DNA from 2 places in the Ruthenibacterium sp. genome. Region 2 is predicted to be linked to the other one. Evidence: predicted binding sites of a transcription regulator. Region 2 holds the regulator's gene; the other holds the start of a gene.
What was found. Region 2 encodes HrcA, which represses chaperone genes, less so after heat shock. Its sites were predicted from a motif close to TGTTAGCACTCNNNNNNNNNGAGTGCTAACA; they were not measured.

Region 1 (8,898 bases), on a different contig from region 2:
TGGAGCCGGAGGAGGGCACTGTGACGCTGAACGGACAGGATATCACCCACGCGCCCATCCGCAGGCGCAACGCGGGCGGTCTGGGGCATATTCCTGAGGACCGCCACCGCCATGGCCTTGTGCTGGATTATAACCTTGCCTACAATCTGGTGCTGCAAAGCTATTTTGAGCCGGAGTTCTGCAGCCGCGGCTTTTTGAAGTACGACGCCATCTACGAATACGCAGACAAGCTCATCGGCAAATTTGATATCCGCTCGGGCCAGGGCGCGCGCACCATCACGCGCAGCATGTCCGGCGGCAACCAGCAGAAGGCCATCGTCGCGCGGGAGATCGACCGCGACCCGGACGTGCTCATCGCCGTCCAGCCCACGCGCGGGCTGGACGTGGGCGCCATCGAGTACATCCACGGCAAGCTGGTGGAGGAGCGGGACGCGGGCAAGGCCATCCTTCTCGTGAGCCTGGAGCTGGACGAGGTGATGCAGCTTTCAGACCGCATCCTCGTTATCTATGAGGGCCGGATCGTGGCCGATCTTGACCCGAAAACAGTCACCGTGCAGGAGCTTGGGCTTTATATGGCCGGTTCCGGGAGGAGGGCAGTGCAATGAAAAAAATATCGGCGCGCTGGCGAAACCTCTATACAAAAGCGGGTTTTTCCAGCTTTATGGCCTCGCTTCTGGCAATTTTGTGCGGCCTTGTGGTGGGCTTTGTGGTGCTGCTGGTGGCAGAACCGGCCAATGCCTTCTGGGGCCTGCTGGCCATTCTGACGGGCGGCCTTTCCGACATGAAGAACCTGGGGCAGGTGCTGTACGCAGCCACGCCCATCATTCTGACGGGCCTTTCGGTGGGCTTCGCCAACAAAACGGGCCTGTTCAACATCGGCGCGTCCGGCCAGTTCATCGTGGGCGCATATGTGGCCGTTCTGATGGGCGTGAAATGCACGTTCATCCCCGGCCCGCTGTTGTGGCTGGCCTGCCTGCTGGGCGCGATGCTGGCGGGCGCGGTGTGGGGCCTTGTTCCGGGCTTTTTGAAGGCCGTGTGCAACGTGAACGAGGTCATCGCCTGCATTATGATGAATTACATCGGTATGTACGGCGTCAACTTCCTCATTCAGCTGACGGTGTTCGATTCCCTGAAGAACCAATCGCTTCCGGTAGCGGAAAACGCCAACGCGCCCAAGCTGGGCATGGACCTGATCTTCCGCAGCGGAGCCACGGCCTCCAGCGCCAACGCGGGCATTTTCATTGCCGTCCTCGCGGGCGTCGTTATCTATTACCTCATTGAAAAAACAAAATTCGGCTACGAGCTGAAGGCGTGCGGCTACAACCGCGATGCGGCCCGGTATGCCGGCATCAACGAGACACGCAGCATCGTGCTTTCCATGGTCATTGCGGGCGCGCTCTCGGGCCTGGGCGGCGCATGCCTGTACCTGGCGGGCGCGGGCAAGGGAATCGAGGTGCTGGACACGCTGGCCGCCGAGGGCTTCAACGGCATCCCGGTGGCGCTGCTGGGCCTCAACAATCCCATCGGCATCATTTTCTCAGGCCTGTTCGTGGCGTATTTGAACCAGGGCGGCTTCAATATGCAGGTATACGGCTTTGCGCCGCAGGTCATTGATATCATTATTTCCGTGGTAATCTACTTCGCGGCCTTTTCGCTGCTTTTGCGCGGCTTTGTAGAGCGGCGCGTCAAGCGCAGAGAAGAAAAGCGCGCGGCGGACGGCAGGCCCGCTGTTTCGGGCAGGGGCCCGCAGGAAGGGGGCGGAGCTGAATGAATACCGTATATTTTCTGGTACAGCAGACGATGTTCTTCTCCATTCCGCTGCTGATCGTGGCGTTGGGCGGGATGTTCAGTGAGCGCAGCGGCGTCGTCAATATCGCGCTGGAAGGCATCATGATCATGGGTGCGTTTTCCAGCATCCTGTTCATCAACATCGTGCAGAGCAGCGGCGCGGCCCTGCCGCCCCAGCTGCTGCTCCTGCTGGCGGTGCTTATCGCGGCGGCGGTGGGCGTGCTGGTCTCCATGGCGCATGCATATGCATCCATCAATATGAAGGCGGATCAGGTCATCAGCGGCACGGCCATCAACATGTTCGCTCCGGCATTCGCTATTTTTGCCGCCCGTATGATCCGCAGTGTGCAGCAGATCCCGTTCTCCAACACCTTCCGCATCACCAAGGTACCGGTGCTGGGCGATATTCCCGTGCTGGGGCCGCTGCTGTTCCAGAATACCTATATCACCACCTATCTGGGCTTTGCGGTGCTGGCGGTATCAGCTGTGGTGTTGTACAAAACGCGCTTTGGCCTGCGGCTGCGCGCGTGCGGCGAACACCCGCAGGCGGCGGACAGCGTGGGCGTGAACGTATACCGGATGCGCTACGCGGGCGTTGCCATTTCCGGCGCGCTGGCAGGCGTGGGCGGCCTTGTGTTTGTGGTGCCAACATCCACCAACTTCAACGCCACAGTGGCCGGCTACGGCTTTTTGGCGCTGGCGGTGCTCATCTTCGGCCAATGGAGACCCAGCCGCATCCTGTTTGCGGCGTTCTTCTTCGGTTTGATGAAAACGGTGGCGTCCGCGTATTCGGGCATCCCGTTCCTGGCAAACCTGGGCATCCCCAACGACGTTTACAAAATGGTGCCCTATGTAGCCACACTGATCGTACTGGCGTTCACCAGCAAAAATTCCATGGCGCCGCGTGCGGAAGGCATTCCCTACGACAAGGGCAGCCGTTAGAAAGCGGCGCGGAAAGAAAATAAATCAGGGGCGGGCTGCCGCCGCCGGGCGGTACGCCGGGCGGCCGTCCGCCCCTTTGCGTTCCGGCTGAAGCAGCGTGCGCGCCGGCTGTCCGGCGCGCACACAAAACGGATAAAGGAGATTTTTTTATGCGCATGTATGATATCATCGCCAAAAAGCGGGACGGCGGTACGCTGGCGCAGGAGGAGATCGCGTTCGCGGTAAACGGCTTTGCCGCGGGCAGCATCCCGGATTACCAGATGAGTGCGCTGATGATGGCTGTTTACCTGCGCGGCATGACGGCAACGGAGACCGCCCAGCTTACGGCAGCCATGGCTTACAGCGGCGATATGGTGGACCTTTCGGGGATCGGCGGCGTCAAGGCTGACAAACATTCCACGGGGGGCGTGGGCGACAAGACCACCCTGGTGGCGGGGCCGATCGTGGCCGCGTGCGGCGTAAAGGTTGCGAAGATGAGCGGCCGCGGCCTGGGGCATACGGGCGGCACGCTGGATAAGATCGAGGCTATCCCCGGATGCTCGGTGTCGCTCACGCAGGAAGCGTTTTTCCGGCAGGTGAACGACATAGGCATCGCGGTCATCGGGCAGACGGGCAACCTGGCTCCTGCGGACAAAAAGATGTATGCGCTGCGGGATGTAACGGCTACGGTTTCCTGTATTCCGCTCATCGCCAGCAGCATCATGAGTAAAAAGCTGGCTTCCGGCGCGGACTGCATCCTGCTGGATGTAAAAACGGGGAACGGCGCGTTCATGAAAACGCTGGAGGATTCCATTGCGCTGGCGAAGGCCATGGTGGACATCGGTGAGCATAACGGGCGGCGCACGGCGGCGCTCATCACAGATATGGATACCCCGTTGGGCCGCAATATCGGCAACAGCCTGGAGGTCATCGAAGCGGTGGAGACCCTGCGGGGCAAAGGCCCTGCGGACCTGACGGAGGTGTGCCTGTCTCTGGCGTCGGGCATGCTGTGGCTGGCAGGAAGGGGCGGCGCTGCGGCATGCCGCGCCATGGCGGAGGATGCGCTGCGCAGCGGCGCGGCGCTGGCAAAGCTGCGGGCCATGGTGGCCGCGCAGGGCGGCGACCCTGCCGTGATAGACGATCCGTCAGGCTTCCCCGCAGCCGCGTATGAACAGGACGTGGTGTGCATGCAGGACGGCTGGTTGTATGCCACCGACACCGAGAAAATCGGCATTGCAGCCGTTCTGCTGGGCGCGGGGCGCGAAACAAAAGAGAGCGTCATCGACCCGGCGGCGGGCATCCGCCTGTTGAAAAAAGCGGGCGACCCGGTGAAAAAGGGCGATGTGCTGGCACGGCTGTACGCCGGGGATGCGGCGAAATTTGCGGCTGCGGAAGAAAAATTCCACAGTGCGCTCACCTTTGCGGCCCGCCGTCCCCAGCTGCCCGCGCTGGTGCTGGCCCGTGTAGACAAGGACGGCGTGACGCGGTTTTAATGGGAAAGGTTGGAGGAAAATGAATCGGACGGAGTTCAAAAGACAGGTCTTATCCTTGTTTTCAGAATCTGTTGATGGTTTGAGCCTTGAGGAAAAAGTAAACTATATTGAAAACTTGCTGATAGAATACCAGAAAATGAATGAGGATGAACGGAATACGAGCAATAAAGGAGAATCCTGGACAGATGAAGAATTGAAAATTGTTCTTTCCAGTGCACCAACAAAATACAATTGTATGAAGTATGCTCGTATTTTTAAACGTGGCTATGGAAGTATTGAGCAAATATATCGGTGGGCAGCAACAACGGATAAAATGATTCAGGAAAAGCGTCCAAACGATGTTTTTGTAAAACGCATAAAAAAGGTTGCAAAAGAGCTTGGTTTAAGAGTGTAGCACAGCTGTCCACAGGGTTTCCCTGTGGACAGCTATTGTATAACAAAAGCCACTCGCAGGGCGAGTAGCTTAGAGGAAGGCTAATGTGAGTGATTGAAGTAAGCACACCTATAAGCAGCTGAAAGAAGAACGGCTGCGGCCGGCGAACCATATTTGCGTGACTTAGCGCACCAATAGAGCTCAGCTCGAATACGAAAATTCCCAGGCGCTAACGGGGATACTTTGCCTGAATTGCGGCAAGTGTTTCAGCGAAGTTTATCTTTGACGGCTACTCGGATATCACAAAGTATCTGCAGCGCGCTGCCCGCTGCGTACAGCAGCAGGCCGGAGGCTGCGCCTGCCAGCGCCAGCAGGAAAAACACCGGCAGCGCCCATACCCGCCATCCCGGTGTGAGAGCGAAGACGCACGCAGCACCCGACGCGGCGCACAGACCGGCCAGCGCGGCCAGTACGCCGCAGCCGTGCAGGATACACCCGGCGCGGCTCTCCTGTTCCATGTTCCATGCCTCCCTGTACTTCGCGCGTTTTTGACAGAATGATTTTACTGCAATTTGCGGTAAAAGTCAATACAACAAATTGCGGTTACCTATACTGTACCTTAGATAAAAAGAAGGGCAGGGGAGGTACATGTACGAGCGTATCCGCGCCCTGCGGGAGGACCGGGACCTCTCGCAAAAGCAGCTCAGCCAGGCGCTGCACTGCTCGCAGCAGGTATACAGCAATTATGAACTGGGCCAGCGGGACATTCCAACGGCCATTCTTATTGCGCTGGCGGATTTTTACGACACCAGCACAGACTATATCCTGGGCCGCACGGATGAAAAATAGCGGCCGCACAACGAAAAAAAACGCGCCCGCCGTAGCAGCTTACGGCGGGCGCGGCTTTTTTCAGTAAAGGCGGTCTGGGAAAATCAGACCATCAGCTTGCAGACATTGTTGGCGTAAGCCACGGGGTCCTCCAGTGCCAGTCCCTCGATCAACAGCGCCTGGTCGTACAGGATCTCACTGTACGCGGCCAGTTTTTCCTTGTCGCCGGCTTCGAACAGGCGCTTCAGCGCCGCAAACACCTCGTGCTCGCCGTTCAGCTCCAGCACCTTTTCGCTTTTGACCTTTTCCTGCTGGGCGGGCATGCTGTTCAGCACCTTTTCCATTTCGATGGACAGCGGGCCGCTGCTGGACAGGCATACCGGGTGGCTCTTCAGGCGCTGAGACAAGCGCACTTCAGTCACCTTGCCGTCCAGAGCCTCTTTCATGGCCTCGAACAGCTCCTTATTTTCTTCGTTTTTGGCTTTAACTTCCTCTTTTTCCGCGTCGGTCTCAATGCCGAGATCGTCGGCGGAGATGTTGCGGAACTCTTTTTCTTTTTCCTTGTCGCCGTAGCTGCGCAGCATCTGGAGCATGAACTCGTCTACATCGTCCGTCAGGTACAAAATGTCGAAGCCTTTGTCCAGCACGCGCTCGGCGGCAGGCAGCTTGGCCAAACGGTCGGTGCTTTCGCCCGCGGCGTAGTAGATATATTTCTGGTCCTCAGGCATGGCCTCGTAATATTCCCGCAGCGTTACCAGCTTGTTCTCCTTGGCGCTGTGGAACAGCAGCAGATCCTGCAGCAGCTCCTTGTTCATGCCGTAGGAGGCATAGCAGCCCATCTTGAGCTGCAGGCCGAAATTCTTGAAGAACTCTTCGTATTTTTCACGGTCGTTCTTCAGCCAGGCGGCCAGCTCGTTTTTGATCTTGCGCTCCAGCGTGGTTTTGATGAGCTTGAGCTGGCTGTCATGCTGCAGCATTTCGCGGCTGATGTTCAGGCTCAGGTCCTCGCTGTCCACAAGGCCCTTCACGAAGCTGAAATAATCCGGCAGCAGGTCGGCGCATTTTTCCATGATGAGCACGCCGCTGGAATAGAGCTGCAGGCCCTTTTCATATTCCTTGGTATAGTAGTTGTAGGGCGTGCGCGAAGGGATGAACAACAGCGCGTTAAACGTGGCGGTGCCCTCGGTCTTGCTTTGAATGACGCGGGCGGGGTCAGAATAATCGCCGAATTTATCCTTGTAGAACTGGGCGTACTCCTCGTCCTTGACCTTTTTCTTGTCACGCTTCCAGATGGGCACCATGCTGTTGAGCGTCTCGTCCTCGGTGTACGTTTCGTACTCCGGAGCCTTGTAATGCCCCTCCTCATCCTTGTCCGTGCCCTCGATGGCGCGGCTCTTTTCCCGCAGCATCTTGATGGGGTAGCGGATATAATCGGAGTATTTTTTGACGATGCCCGCCAGGCGCCAGTCGTCCAGGAACTCGTCGTAGTGCTCCTCGCCTTCGTTTTCCTTCACAACAAGGATGACCTCGGTGCCCACGTCCTCTTTGTCGCAAGGCTCGATGGTATAGCCCTCAGCGCCCGTGGACTCCCACTGCCAGGCCTCCTGTGCGCCGAACGCGCGGCTGCGCACCGTCACGCGGCTGGCCACCATGAACGCAGAGTAGAAGCCCACGCCGAACTGGCCGATCACATCCACCTTGCCGCCGGTCTCGTTTTCATTCTTGAAATCCAGGCTGCCGCTTTTTGCGATGGTGCCCAGGTTTTTCTCCAGCTCTTCCTTTGTCATGCCGATGCCGTTGTCGCGCACCGTCAGCGTGCGGTTCTCTTTATCGGCTGCCAGCCGGATGAAGAAGTCCTTCTTTTTCAGCTTTACGGAGTCGTCTGTCAGGCTGCGGAAATACAGCTTGTCGATGGCGTCGCTCGCATTGCTGATAAGTTCGCGCAGGAAAATTTCCTTGTGGGTGTAAATGGAGTTGATCATCATGTCAAGGAGCCGTTTGGACTCCGCTTTGAATTGCTTTTTTGCCATTGCCGCTTTGCCTCCCAAACTGTTTAGCACTCTTTACTGATGAGTGCTAATTCAGCATACACCAAACGGCGGAAAACTGCAAGTCCCTTTTTGGAAAATTTAAAAATTCTTCATACTTCGCGGAGAAAAGCGGCTTTTTTGCCCGCCGGGCTTGCGTGTGCGTGCGGGATGCTGTAAAATAGTGCCATAGCTGAAAGGCGGCGTCCGGCCGCCGCGCGCCCTGTGCGGCGCGGGCTGGCGGGCGTTTTGCGCCCGGCTTTGAATTTTGAAAAGGCGGTGTTTTTGTGCCTACGACGGACTTCTTTTCCGGCCCGGGCTTTGAGCCTGAGGATGTACCGGTGAAAAAAACGTCTCCCGCGCAGCAGCCGGTTGAAAAACAGCCTGCGGACGATGAACCGTTCGCGGGAATGCAGAAGCTGGATTTCGATTTCCTGGGCGGAGATGATCCCGCCGTCCCGGGAGAGACGGACCCCGGAGACCCTTTCGACGATTTTTCCTTCCAGCGCCCGGCGGCTCCGGCGGGCCCGGCGCAGCCCGCCCGGCCCGCGCCCTTCGTGTTCGATGAAGAGCCTGCCCCCGCGCCGTTCAGCGGCGTACCGGAAACGCGCATTACCCCGGCGGCGTCCGCTTCCCTCGGAGGGACGGATGATGCACCCGTTCGGCCGGTCTCTCCGGCGCAGGCTGCGCCCAAGGCGGCTCCGTTCGTGTTCGATTTTGACGATGCGCCTGTGGAGCGTCCCGCATCCCGGACGGCGGCGTCCGCAGCTCCTTCCGGAGAGGCCGCGTTTGATTTCGGCATTCCGGAAGAAAAGCCCGCGCCGGCTCCTGCCGCCGCACCGCTGGACGGCTACGCGCCGCTGTCTCTGGATTTTCTGGACGATGCGGAACCCATTGCTGCTGTGCCGCCCGCGGCCCCGGCGGCTGTAAAGCCTGTGGAGCCGCCGCGCCCTGCCCAGCCCGCGCCCAAGGCGGCTCCGTTCGTGTTCGATTTCGACGATGCGCCTGTGGAGCGTCCCGCATCCCGGACGGCGGCGTCTGCAGTTCCTTCCGGAGAGGCCGCGTTCGATTTCGGAATTCTGGAAGAAAAGCCCGCCCGGCCCGCGCCGGCTTCTGCTGCCGCGCCACTGGATGGCTACACGCCGCTGCCGCTGGATATTCTGGACGATGCAAAGCCTGTCGCCGCTGTGCCGCCCGCGGCTCCGGCGGCGGTAAAGCCTGCGGAGCCGCCGCGCTCCGCGGAGCCTGTGCCCAAGGCGGCGCCTTTTGTGTTTGATTTCGACGATGCGCCTGTGGAACGCCCTGCGTCCCGGCCTGGGCAGCCGGGGTCCACGGCCAGTCCCTTGTAGTCCGCGGCGGATGCGCCGACGGTGGCGTTTACGCCTGCCGCGCTGCAGGCGGACGCTCCCACGACGGCGTTCACACCGGTGCAGCCGGATGCGCCCGCGCCTGCCGCGGCCCCGCAGCC
Region 2 (10,500 bases):
TTTATCAAAACTCGGTGAATATATGTGGTGATTTCTGAATTTATATCAAAAAGCCTTTCGGCTTTGAGATGTCAGCCTATTCGGCCACAGCCACGGCCGCGTGGCGGATGACCTTGTCGTGGAGCAGATAACCTTTCTGCATCACCTGCGTGACGGTGCCGCTGGGCATGTCGTCGGTAGAGGGCTGCTGCAGCACGGCTGCGTGCAGCTCGGGGTCGAAGGGCTTGCCCTGCGCCTCGATCTCGCTGACACCCATTTTGCCGAACGCCTCGCGGCATTTGTCCAGCGTCATGGTCACGCCCTTTTTATAGCTCTCGTCCGCGGTGGGCGCGTCGGCGGCGATCTCCAGCGTGTCCAGCACGGGCAGCAGCGTGTTCACCGCGAAGCTCACGCCGTTGTCGAACGCGGCATCGTGCTCCCTGGCGCTGCGCTTGCGGAAGTTTTCATATTCCGCGGCGGTGCGCAGCAGCGTGTCTTTCGTTTCGGCCAGCTTTTTTTCAGCCTGCTCCAGCTTGGTTTTCAGTGCGGCCAGCTCGGCATGCGCCTTGCCTTCTGTATGCTTTTCCTTTTTTTCCGTCTTTTCTGCATCCTGCGTTTCAGGCTGCGGTGCCTCGGGCGCCGCCTGCGCGGCGGACGCTTCCTCCTGCGGCGCGGCGGCCGCGCGGTTCACGTCTTTTTCCGTGTCTGCCATGTTGCTACTCCTCCTGCACCCTGCCCGACATGCATTCGCCGAGCAGCAATGCGAAATATTCAAGCCGCGGGATCGTTTCCCGGTAGGGCATGCGCGTTGGACCTACGATGCCGATGGCCCCCGTCAGCCCGCCTCCCGCGAGATAGCGCTTCGTCATGATGCAGAAGCCCGGCATGCGGTACTCGGGCAGTTCGTCGCCCAGCAGCACCGTGGTGCGCTCGCTCTTGGGGCTGACGTAGCGCTTGACGGCTTCTGTGTCGCTGAAGAATTCCATCAGCGTGCGGAAGCTGTCCGCAAGCTCGGCATAATTCAGCAGGTTCTGCTGGCCCTCCAGATATACATTGGGCCGTCCCGCTTCCCGCAGCAGCGTCACCGCCGCCGAAAGCACCGGGTAATATACCGCACTGCCCAGGCTCTGTGCTGCGGTACGCATCTGTTCCTCGCGCACGTCGGCCGCGCTGCGGAAGGTAAGGTAGGTGTTCAACGCTTGGGACAGCCGCTGGGCGTCGCCGGGCCGCAGCGCGAAATCCAGCTTTGCCGTGCGCGTGCGCACACCGCCCGCATTGGTGACGGCCAGCACCGCCGCCGTGTAGCGGCCCACCTGCATCACCTCATAATGGGCGATGCACAGGTCCTCGCTTTTGGGCGTTGTAGCCACGACACAGTAGCCCGTCAGGTCCGCCAAAGCCCTTGCGGCGCTTTCGGCCAGACGTTCGGGGTCGTAGTCCATCTCGCGGAACAAAAGGTCGATCTGCCGTTTTTCCTCAGCGGGAAGGCGGGCGCCTGTATCCAGAAGATTGTCGATGTAGTAGCGGTAGCCCTTGGCGCTGGGCACGCGCCCGGCGCTGGTGTGGGGCTGCTCCAGAAGGCCCAGCTTTGTCAGCGCGGCCATTTCGTTGCGCAGCGTGGCGCTGGACACCGCATGTCCGAACTGTTCGGCCAGCAGACCGCTGCCAACCGGCTCTCCGTCCGCGCCATACAGTGTTACGATCGCCCGCAGCACACGCCGTTTCCGATCGTCCATCGGCACCGCCCACACCACCTTTCCTCTCTTGCTGTTTAGCACTCTATCTGTTCGAGTGCTAAATTTATTTTACAACACTTTTTTAGTATGTCAAGCCCTGCGGGGCAAAATGCGCGAATTTTTTCAACTTTTACAATTTCGTCACAACTGCGGCAAAAACCGCAGCATGAGGGCACGCGGCACACAGGTGTATTCGCCGGAAAAACCGTTCCGGCAGGTTGCTGTAAGCAATGGCCGCGCTTTCGTGCAAATGGTATATTGTCGTTCACTGGCGGACATGATATACTGAAAGCGGAAAGGAACGGAAGCTCACACCGTCCCCGTCGGGGGCATAAAATAGAATAACACATCCCGCAAAACGCTCTGCACGCAACTGTGCCGCCCGGTGCCGGGCGGCCTCAAAAAGGAGGCTTGTTTTCATGCAAATGGACCCTCGTCTCAACTGCGAGTATGAACGCGCATATCCCCGCACCCAGCCGTACAGCCGTCTTCCCTATGACAAGCGCGCCGAAAAGGCCTGGTGGGCGGATTATTACCGCCGGAATCCCACACTGCTGATGCGGCTGGCCCGGCGGCTCAAGGCCGCGCTCTGACGCGGCCATACCACTGCGTACAAAAATTTGACAGGATGCAGAGCCGAAAGCCCGCTGAAAGCGGGCTTTTTGTTTTTGGGCGGGGAAGCGCAGAGCGTCCTGCCTGCGCGAATGTGCCGGAGCCCTTTTCGTTTTTTATATAATGTAGTATACTGGTAAAAACCAAAAACAGGAAAGGCGGCCGGACAATGAAAGCGGACAAAGCATGCATCGACGTGGCGGCGGGGCGCGCCCCCGCCGACCTCGTGTTCAAAAACGTCAACGTGGTCAATGTTTTTTCCGAGGAAATCATCACTGCAGACGTGGCGGTGGCGGGCGGCGTGATTGCGGGCGTGGGAAGCTACCGGGGACGGACAGAACTGGACTGCACGGACAAATTCCTGTGTCCGGGTTTCATCGACGCGCACATCCACATCGAATCCAGCCTTGCCGCGCCCTTTGAATTCGCCCGCGCCGCTACCCGCAGCGGCACCACCACCATTGTGGCCGACCCGCATGAGATCGTCAACGTATGCGGTGCACAGGCCGTACAATATCTGCTGGATGCAACGGAAAACCTGCCGCTGAACGTGTATCTGATGCTGCCCTCCAGCGTGCCCGCCACCCCCTTTGAAACAAACGGCGCGGATTTCACCGCCGCAGACATGGCCCCGTTTATGGCGCATCCCCGCGTACTGGGCCTGGGCGAGGTGATGTGTTATCCCGACGTGCTGGCCGCGCGGCAAACCGTACTGGAAAAGCTGGCGCTGGCCGCGGATGCGGGAAAGCGGGCCGACGGCCACGCTCCCGGCCTTTCTGGCAGAGAGCTGCAGGCCTATGCAGCCGCGGGCATCCGCACCGAGCATGAGTGCACCACCTTTGCAGAGGCTGCCGAAAAGCTGCGCGCGGGTCTGGCTGTGCTGGTTCGCGAGGGCAGCGCTGCGAAAAACCTTTCGGTGCTTGTAAACGGCCTGCTGGACAGCGACATGCCTGCCGACCGGTTCCTGTTCTGCACCGACGACAAGCATCTGGACGACATTGCCCGGGACGGCCATCTGCGATGGAATGTCCGCCAGGCCATCAGCCTGGGCATGAAGCCTGTCACCGCCATCAAAATGGCCACCTGGAACGCAGCCCGCGAATACGGCCTGCGGGACCTGGGCGCCGTGGCCGCGGGCTATCGGGCCGACCTTGTCCTGCTGGACAGCCTCAAGCAGATGACCGTGCGCGCGGTTTACAAGGACGGCCGGCCCGTGGAGGAGCGCTTTGCAGGCCTTGCCGCCGCCCCCGTACCCGATGCACTGCTGCATTCGGTACACTTTGAGAACGTGGCTCCTGCCGACCTTGCGCTGCCCGTCGCGGGCCCGGCCCATGTCATTGAGATGGTACCGTACCAGATCGTCACGCGTCACGCGGTGGAGGAGGTTCCTTCGGAAAACGGCTTTTTCCGGCCCAACGCCGTTTATACCAAACTATGCGTGGTGGAACGCCACGGCAAAAACGGAGGCGTTGCCGTTTGCCCGTTGAAGGGCTACGGCATCACAGGCGGAGCCATTGCCACCAGCGTGGCGCACGACAGCCACAACGTCATCGCGGCGGGAGACAACGACGCGGACCTCGTGCTGGCCATCAACCATTTGAAAGAAATCGGCGGCGGATATGTGCTGGCCGGAGGCGGAAAAATACTGGGCGCGCTGCCCCTGCGCGTGGGAGGCCTGATGAGCACCGCCCCGTGGGAGGAGATACAGGCCGGAGCGGGCGCCATTCTGGAGCGGGCAAAGGCCATGGGTATCCCGTACCATGTGGACCCGTTTACCAGCCTTTCCTTTCTGGCGCTGCCCGTTATACCGGAATTGCGCCTGACGGACCGCGGCCTGTTCGACGTAACTGCATTTTCCCTGGTAAAGGACTGATCGGATATGAGTGAAAAAGCACAACGCGCGAAAGCGCTGTTTCTGGAGGGCTATAACTGCGCGCAGGCTGTGGCCGGGGCGTTCGCGCCGGAGATGGGCCTTTCGGTAGACGCCGCGGCACGCCTGGCCAGCGGCTTTGGCGGAGGCATGGGACGGATGCGGGAGGTATGCGGTGCGGTAAGCGGTATGACGCTGGCCGCAAGCGCGCTGCGCGGCTACAACGACCCCAAAGCCGGGCTGGAGAAAACCGATACCTACGCGATGATCCAGGAGCTGGCCGGGCGCTTCCGGGCCGAAAACGGCAGCATCATCTGCCGGGAGCTGCTGGGCCTGGCCCGTCCCGAGGGCATACCGCAGGCCGAGGCGCGCACGCCGGAATATTATAAAAAGCGCCCCTGCCCGGAGCTGGTGGCGCTGGCGGCTCAAATTCTGGAGGAATGGCTGGCCGAGCATCCCGCCCGGCTGTAAATTCCGCATTCCCACCAAGTGCGGCAGTTTGATTTTGGTATATTTTACAATAATCAACTTATTAGACGATATAAATTTAACAATAATTGACAATTCGGGTGTTTGCACGGTACTATGAAGACAGGGAGGACTGTTCCTCCACTTTTCAAACAGAAAGGAAGAGTACCATGGCCGCATCCAAACCGCTGCTGCTGCTTGACAACGCATCCATGCTCACCCTGCTGCATCAGGGCTGTTTCCGTTTACAGGAGATCTCGTTCGAGGAAGTAAAAGCCATCCTTGAAATGCACGGCAGCCGTGAGGTCGTCCGGTGCTTTTCCAACGCCGAGATCGAACAGCTGCTGTACAAGCATCTGGACGTTGCCATCCGCAACTTCAATTACGCACCCGTGGAGAACATGGCGGTGGACCAGGACGCCATTGCGTTCCGCCTTTATGTCACGCCGTCGGAGACGCAGCCCAGTATCCGCACGGAGTACGGCAATGAGGCAACAAAGGTCCAGAACCTTTATGTGTACTGCCAGTTTCTCACACGGTTCGACCCCGATGCGGGGCCATCCGCTCAATAAGTTCCCGCCTGCGCCGGAGCCTTTTCGAAGGCTCCGGCGCTTTTCTTTGGCGGGAAATCTGCCGCAGGGAAAACAAAAATTTTTGACGGAGGGATTGACAACCGTCTTTGCGTGTTGTATAGTTAGTTACACAAGTAATGAACCACATAACCAAATAACCTTTGGAGGGAAGGAGCGCAGACAATTGAATGGAAACCTGAATGATTCCACCTCCATCTATCTGCAGATCGCAGCCATGCTGGAGGACAACATCGTGCGGGACCTGCTTTTGGAAGAGGAACAGGCGCCCAGCACCAACGAACTTGCAAAAGCGTTCAGCATCAATCCGGCCACGGCGGCCAAAGGGCTGAACCTGTTGGTAGACGAGGGCATTTTGTATAAGAAACGAGGGATCGGCATGTTCGTTGCGGCGGGCAGCAAACAGAAAATCATCCAAAAGCGCAAAGACAGTTTTTTTGAAACATATGTGAGGAGCCTTGTGGACGAGGCGCGCACCCTTGCCATCGGCAAGGGAGAGCTGATGGCCATGATTGAACAGGCCGCGGCGGACAAAACGTAACGGAGGGACAGGGACATGACGAACGGAGTATTGCAGGCCACGGATGTGGTCAAAAGCTACAACAAAAAAGAGGTGCTGCACAGCGTCTCGCTGACCATCGAGCCAGGCAAGATCTATGGCCTCATCGGACGCAACGGCGCGGGCAAAACCACGCTGCTCAGCATTCTGACGGCACAGAATACCCACGATTCCGGCCTCGTTACCTACAACGGGGAGCGCGTGTGGGAAAACCAGAAAGCACTGGACGAGATCTGCTTTTCCCGCGAGCTTTCGCCCATGCTGCTGTTCGGCCAGAACACACTGAAGGTGAAGGAATACCTGCGCGCCGCCGCACTGTACTACCCCCACTGGGACAAGGAGTACGCCGCACGACTGATCGAGATGTTCGGGCTGGACACCAAAAAGAAGATCTACAAGCTCTCCAAGGGTATGATGAGCATGGTCACCATCGTTCTGGCGCTGGCCAGCCGCGCGCCCATCACCATTCTCGACGAGCCGGTGGCCGGCCTGGATGTGGTGGCGCGGGAACAGTTCTACGATGTGCTTCTGGCCGATTACGCCGAAACGGGACGCACCTTCATCATCTCCACCCATATCATCGAGGAAGCCGCGGGCGTGTTTGAGGATATTATTTTTATCGACAACGGCCGTGTCATCGAGACAGGCAACTGCGAAAGCTTCGTGGCCCAGTTCCACTATGTTTCCGGCCGGGACGAGGACGTGGCCCGCGCCTGCGCCGGGCTGCAGGTCATCCACGAAGAGGGCCTGGGCCGCAGCCGCACGGCCTGCGTGCGCGGCAGCCTGGATACGCTGCGCCGCAGCGCAGACGGGCTGGATGTGGATATCAGCGGCGTGACGCTTCAAAAGGTGTTCGTCTACCTGACGGGCGGCCATAAGGAAGGGGAATAACGATGCTGCGTACCGTAAAATATCTGAGCCTGCTGGTAGTGCAGTTCATTGGCGCGCTGTTGGGCGTCGGCGCACTGTTCATTGCATTTTACGCCGTTTCCACGCCGCTGTCCGAATTTGAAAGCGCGGGTTGGCGTATCCTGGGCATGGCCTTCGCCTGCGGGATGATGTTCCCCTTTGTGCTGCAGGCCAGCCTGATCCAGTCTTACATGCCGCTGCCTCTTTCCATGGGCGTTACGCGCCGGGGCTTCTTCGCCGGAGCACAGGCGGCCAAGGTGATGCTGGCCGGAGGCATCGGCGTATGCCTGCTTTTGATCCAGCTCGCAGTAAAATGGATGTTCGGCGTGGACGCCCTGTTCACCGGTACGATGCTGGTGGGGCTGTTTGCCGTGCTGCTCCTCGGCGCGTCCGTTGGTGAAGCGCTGGGTTTTGTCAGCCTCCGCTTTGGGCGTGTGGGCATGATCGTATTTTTCGTACTGATCGTCGGCGGATGTGCGGTGATCGGCGGGATCATCGGCTACGCGGGTGCGGCGGGAGCTCTGGACGGCATGCTGGACGCGATGCTGCGCTTTCTTTCCAATGCGTGGGCGCTGGGCGGCAGCGCCATCGTTTTGGCCGTGCTGTTGGGCTGGCTGGATTGGCTCATGTGCCGCCGCATACCGGTAAAGGGGTGAGCATATATGTTAAAATCGATTAAACGGGAATTCCTGCTCAACCGGAACAGCCTGTGGCAATCGCTGGCTGTTTTGGGCGGAGCCTGGCTGCTTGGCGAGGCGCTTAGCCTGTGTATCATGTATTTCGCTCATGAGGAGGAGTATTTTTCCCTTGGCACTGTATTTGCAGCGATCATGCTGGTGATGTTCGGCGTTATTTTTGCGCTGTATTATTTCTCCTGCGGCTACGAGCAGGCGCTGACGATGAGCTGTACACGGCGCCGTTTTCTGTTTGGGATGTTCGTCACCGTGTGCCTGCAGTTGCTGTGCCTCGTCGGAGGCATAGTGGTTTTGACGCTGCTGGACCGCGGGCTGTATCTGCTGCTTTTCCGCGGCATGCCCATTGACGGGCCGGACCTTCTGCAGCCGGAGGCACTGCGCTGGGCCTGGGTGATTTTGCCGGCAGTTCTCGTCCTTGCCTGCACCGGGCTGTTTCTGGGCGCATGTATCCAGCGCTGGGGACGGCGGGCGCTGTGGCTGCTGTGGGCCGCGTATATGGCTGTTTTCCTGTTCGGCGACACCTTCACACGGCTGGCCGAGGGCGCGGGACGCGACACATTGCTGGGCCGTGCGCTGGGCGCGGTGGTGGACGTTCTGGCATTCATCCCCGGCGGTCCGGCGCGGGTGCTTCTGGCGCTTGCGCTTCTTACAGCCGCCACGGTTTCAGGCGCCGCTCTGCTGCTGCGGGGCAGCGTGCGCCAGACAGCATAAGCACAGCGCGGCGGCTCTGCGGCGGAGTGTCAAAAGCGCGCCGCATGCCGCTGCTGAAAAAGAGGAGGGCATCTGTGATGCAGAACGGTTTGTCATTCAAAAACACCATGTCCCGGGTGGGGCTTTGCTACTTTGTGCTGATGCTGGTAACACAGGCGCTCCAGCTGGCCGGCATGACACTGCTGGGCAGCCTGCTGGAGACGGGCTGGGGGCTGTGGGCGCTCTCCTATGCGCCGCTGTATTGCATTGCCGTCCCTGTTTTTATCCTGCTGCTGCAAAAACTCGTGCCCGGCACGCCCGGCACGGCGGGCAGCGCCGCGCTGACGGCGGGAGGATGGCTGCGCTGGCTGGTGCTGTGTCTGGGCGTGACGTATCTGTTCAATTTCGTCTCCCTCGGCATCACAGCTCTGCTGGGAATGCTTAAGGGCGGCGCGGTGCAGAACCCACTTGCCCTGATGCAAATGAACAGCAGCCCGCTGGCCACGTTTCTGTTCGCCTGCGTGCTGGCACCCGTGGGGGAGGAGTTTTTGTTCCGCAAGCTGCTGTACGATAAAATCGGCGGATACGGCGTCCGCACCTATGTACTGGTGGGCGCGTTCCTGTTCGCGCTTTTCCACGCCAATCTGTCTCAGCTTTTGTATGCCTTTGTGCTGGGCGCCGTCTTCTGCTACATTTACGCCCACACGGGAAAGCTGCGGTATACCATCCTGCTGCATATTGCCATCAACACCATCGGCACGATGGCGGCGCCCCTTTTCATACAATACGGAGGGATTTGGGGCACGGCTGCCGTGGGGATACTGGTGCTTGTGAGCATTGCGGCGGGCGCCGTGATTGCGGCGCGCAGGCGCTGGCGGTTTCCCGGTGCAGCACCCGCGGACGGCAGGGAAGGAGAGGGGGCGCAGCGCCCGGCCCACAGCTTTGGCCGTGCGCTGCGCACGCCGGGCATGCTGGCATACACAGGTCTGTGCGCGGCGCTTATTCTTGTGGTCACCTTTTTGACATGAGCGGTCCGTTCCGTGCAAAAAACGGAAAATAACGCGCGCCCCGCCGCATCCCGGTATGCAGCGGGGCTATTTTGTGCTATACTGTGCAATATCCGGGACGGAAAGTCCCGAACTTTGAAAGAAATATGCGAGGTATATCGTTTTGAAATTGATATCGTGGAATGTCAATGGTTTCCGGGCCATCCTCGGCAAAGGCTTCGCGGACATCTTCGAGGGCTTCGGCGCGGACGTCGTCTGCCTTCAGGAAACGAAGATGCAGCCGGGCCAGGCCGAATTTTCGCCGCCGGGCTATCACCAATACTGGTACAGTGCCGAGAAAAAGGGGTATTCCGGCACAGCCGTTTTCACCCGCATGGAACCGCTCTCCGTGCGCTACGGCATCGGCAAAGAGGAGCACAGTCACGAGGGCCGCGCCATCACGCTGGAGTTCGAGCAGTTCTTCCTCGTCAACGTCTATACGCCCAACAGCCAGAATGAACTGGCGCGCCTGCCCTACCGCATGCAGTGGGAGGATGATCTGCGCGCTTATCTGTGCGCGCTGGATACGGAAAAACCTGTGGTCTATTGCGGCGACCTGAACGTCGCCCATCGGGAGATCGACCTGAAAAACCCCAAGCAGAACATCCATTCGGCGGGCTTTTCCTATGAGGAGCGCCAGAAAATGACCGACCTTTTAATGAGCGGCTTTGTGGATACCTTCCGCGCGCTGTATCCGGACGCCGCGGGCCGCTACACCTGGTGGAGCTATTTCCGCCGCGCGCGGGAGACCAACGCGGGCTGGCGCATCGACTATTTCATCGTCAGCGAACGTTTGCGCGAAAAAATTGGCGACGCGCTCATTTACAGCGACGTGTACGGGTCCGACCACTGCCCGGTGGGGCTGGTCTTGGATGTGTGACGTACGCATATACTGTACGGCGGGGCGCGCCCCGCACCACGGACGCTGTGCGCCCGGAATAAGGGGGACTTATTTTGCTGGATTATCTTTTCGCGGCGCTGCTGGGCGTCATCGAGGGCATCACCGAATGGCTGCCCATTTCCAGCACCGGCCATCTGATCCTGGCCGATGAATTCATCCATATGTCCACATCGGATGCTTTTAAGGAAATGTTCGATGTAGTCATTCAGTTCGGCGCCATCCTTGCGGTGGTAGTGATTTTCTGGAGCAAACTGTGGCCGTTCCGCATCAACCGGGACGCCTGCGGTTCCGGTGTGTCCGGCCTGGTGGACCGCTACTGCCGCAAGGACGTGTGGGACATGTGGTTCCACGTGCTGGTGGCCATTGTGCCCAGCGCCGTCATCGGCCTGCCTCTGGACGATTGGATGACCGAGCACCTGCACAATCCGCCCGTCGTTTCCGCCAT

Region 1: the regulator HrcA is predicted to act here: its motif matches at 7,455-7,485, upstream of htpG (molecular chaperone HtpG).

What each region holds. Positions count from the first base shown of each region.
Region 1 covers NZ_JAFOIN010000102.1:1,378-10,275, forward strand. The annotation lists gene IIY41_RS12360 (ABC transporter ATP-binding protein) at 1-605, shown strand, start outside; gene IIY41_RS12365 (ABC transporter permease) at 602-1,771, shown strand; gene IIY41_RS12370 (ABC transporter permease) at 1,768-2,730, shown strand; gene IIY41_RS12375 (pyrimidine-nucleoside phosphorylase) at 2,880-4,202, shown strand; gene IIY41_RS12380 (hypothetical protein) at 4,222-4,596, shown strand; gene IIY41_RS12385 (hypothetical protein) at 4,842-5,093, opposite strand; gene IIY41_RS12390 (helix-turn-helix domain-containing protein) at 5,224-5,424, shown strand; gene htpG (molecular chaperone HtpG) at 5,508-7,433, opposite strand; gene IIY41_RS12400 (hypothetical protein) at 7,718-8,779, shown strand.
Region 2 covers NZ_JAFOIN010000101.1:380-10,879, forward strand. The annotation lists gene grpE (nucleotide exchange factor GrpE) at 77-691, opposite strand; gene hrcA (heat-inducible transcriptional repressor HrcA) at 696-1,715, opposite strand; gene IIY41_RS12300 (hypothetical protein) at 2,135-2,308, shown strand; gene ade (adenine deaminase) at 2,497-4,200, shown strand; gene IIY41_RS12310 (C-GCAxxG-C-C family protein) at 4,207-4,668, shown strand; gene IIY41_RS12315 (hypothetical protein) at 4,836-5,237, shown strand; gene IIY41_RS12320 (GntR family transcriptional regulator) at 5,422-5,796, shown strand; gene IIY41_RS12325 (ABC transporter ATP-binding protein) at 5,812-6,705, shown strand; gene IIY41_RS12330 (hypothetical protein) at 6,708-7,379, shown strand; gene IIY41_RS12335 (hypothetical protein) at 7,386-8,129, shown strand; gene IIY41_RS12340 (CPBP family intramembrane glutamic endopeptidase) at 8,207-9,136, shown strand; gene IIY41_RS12345 (exodeoxyribonuclease III) at 9,279-10,034, shown strand; gene IIY41_RS12350 (undecaprenyl-diphosphate phosphatase) at 10,109-10,500, shown strand, end outside.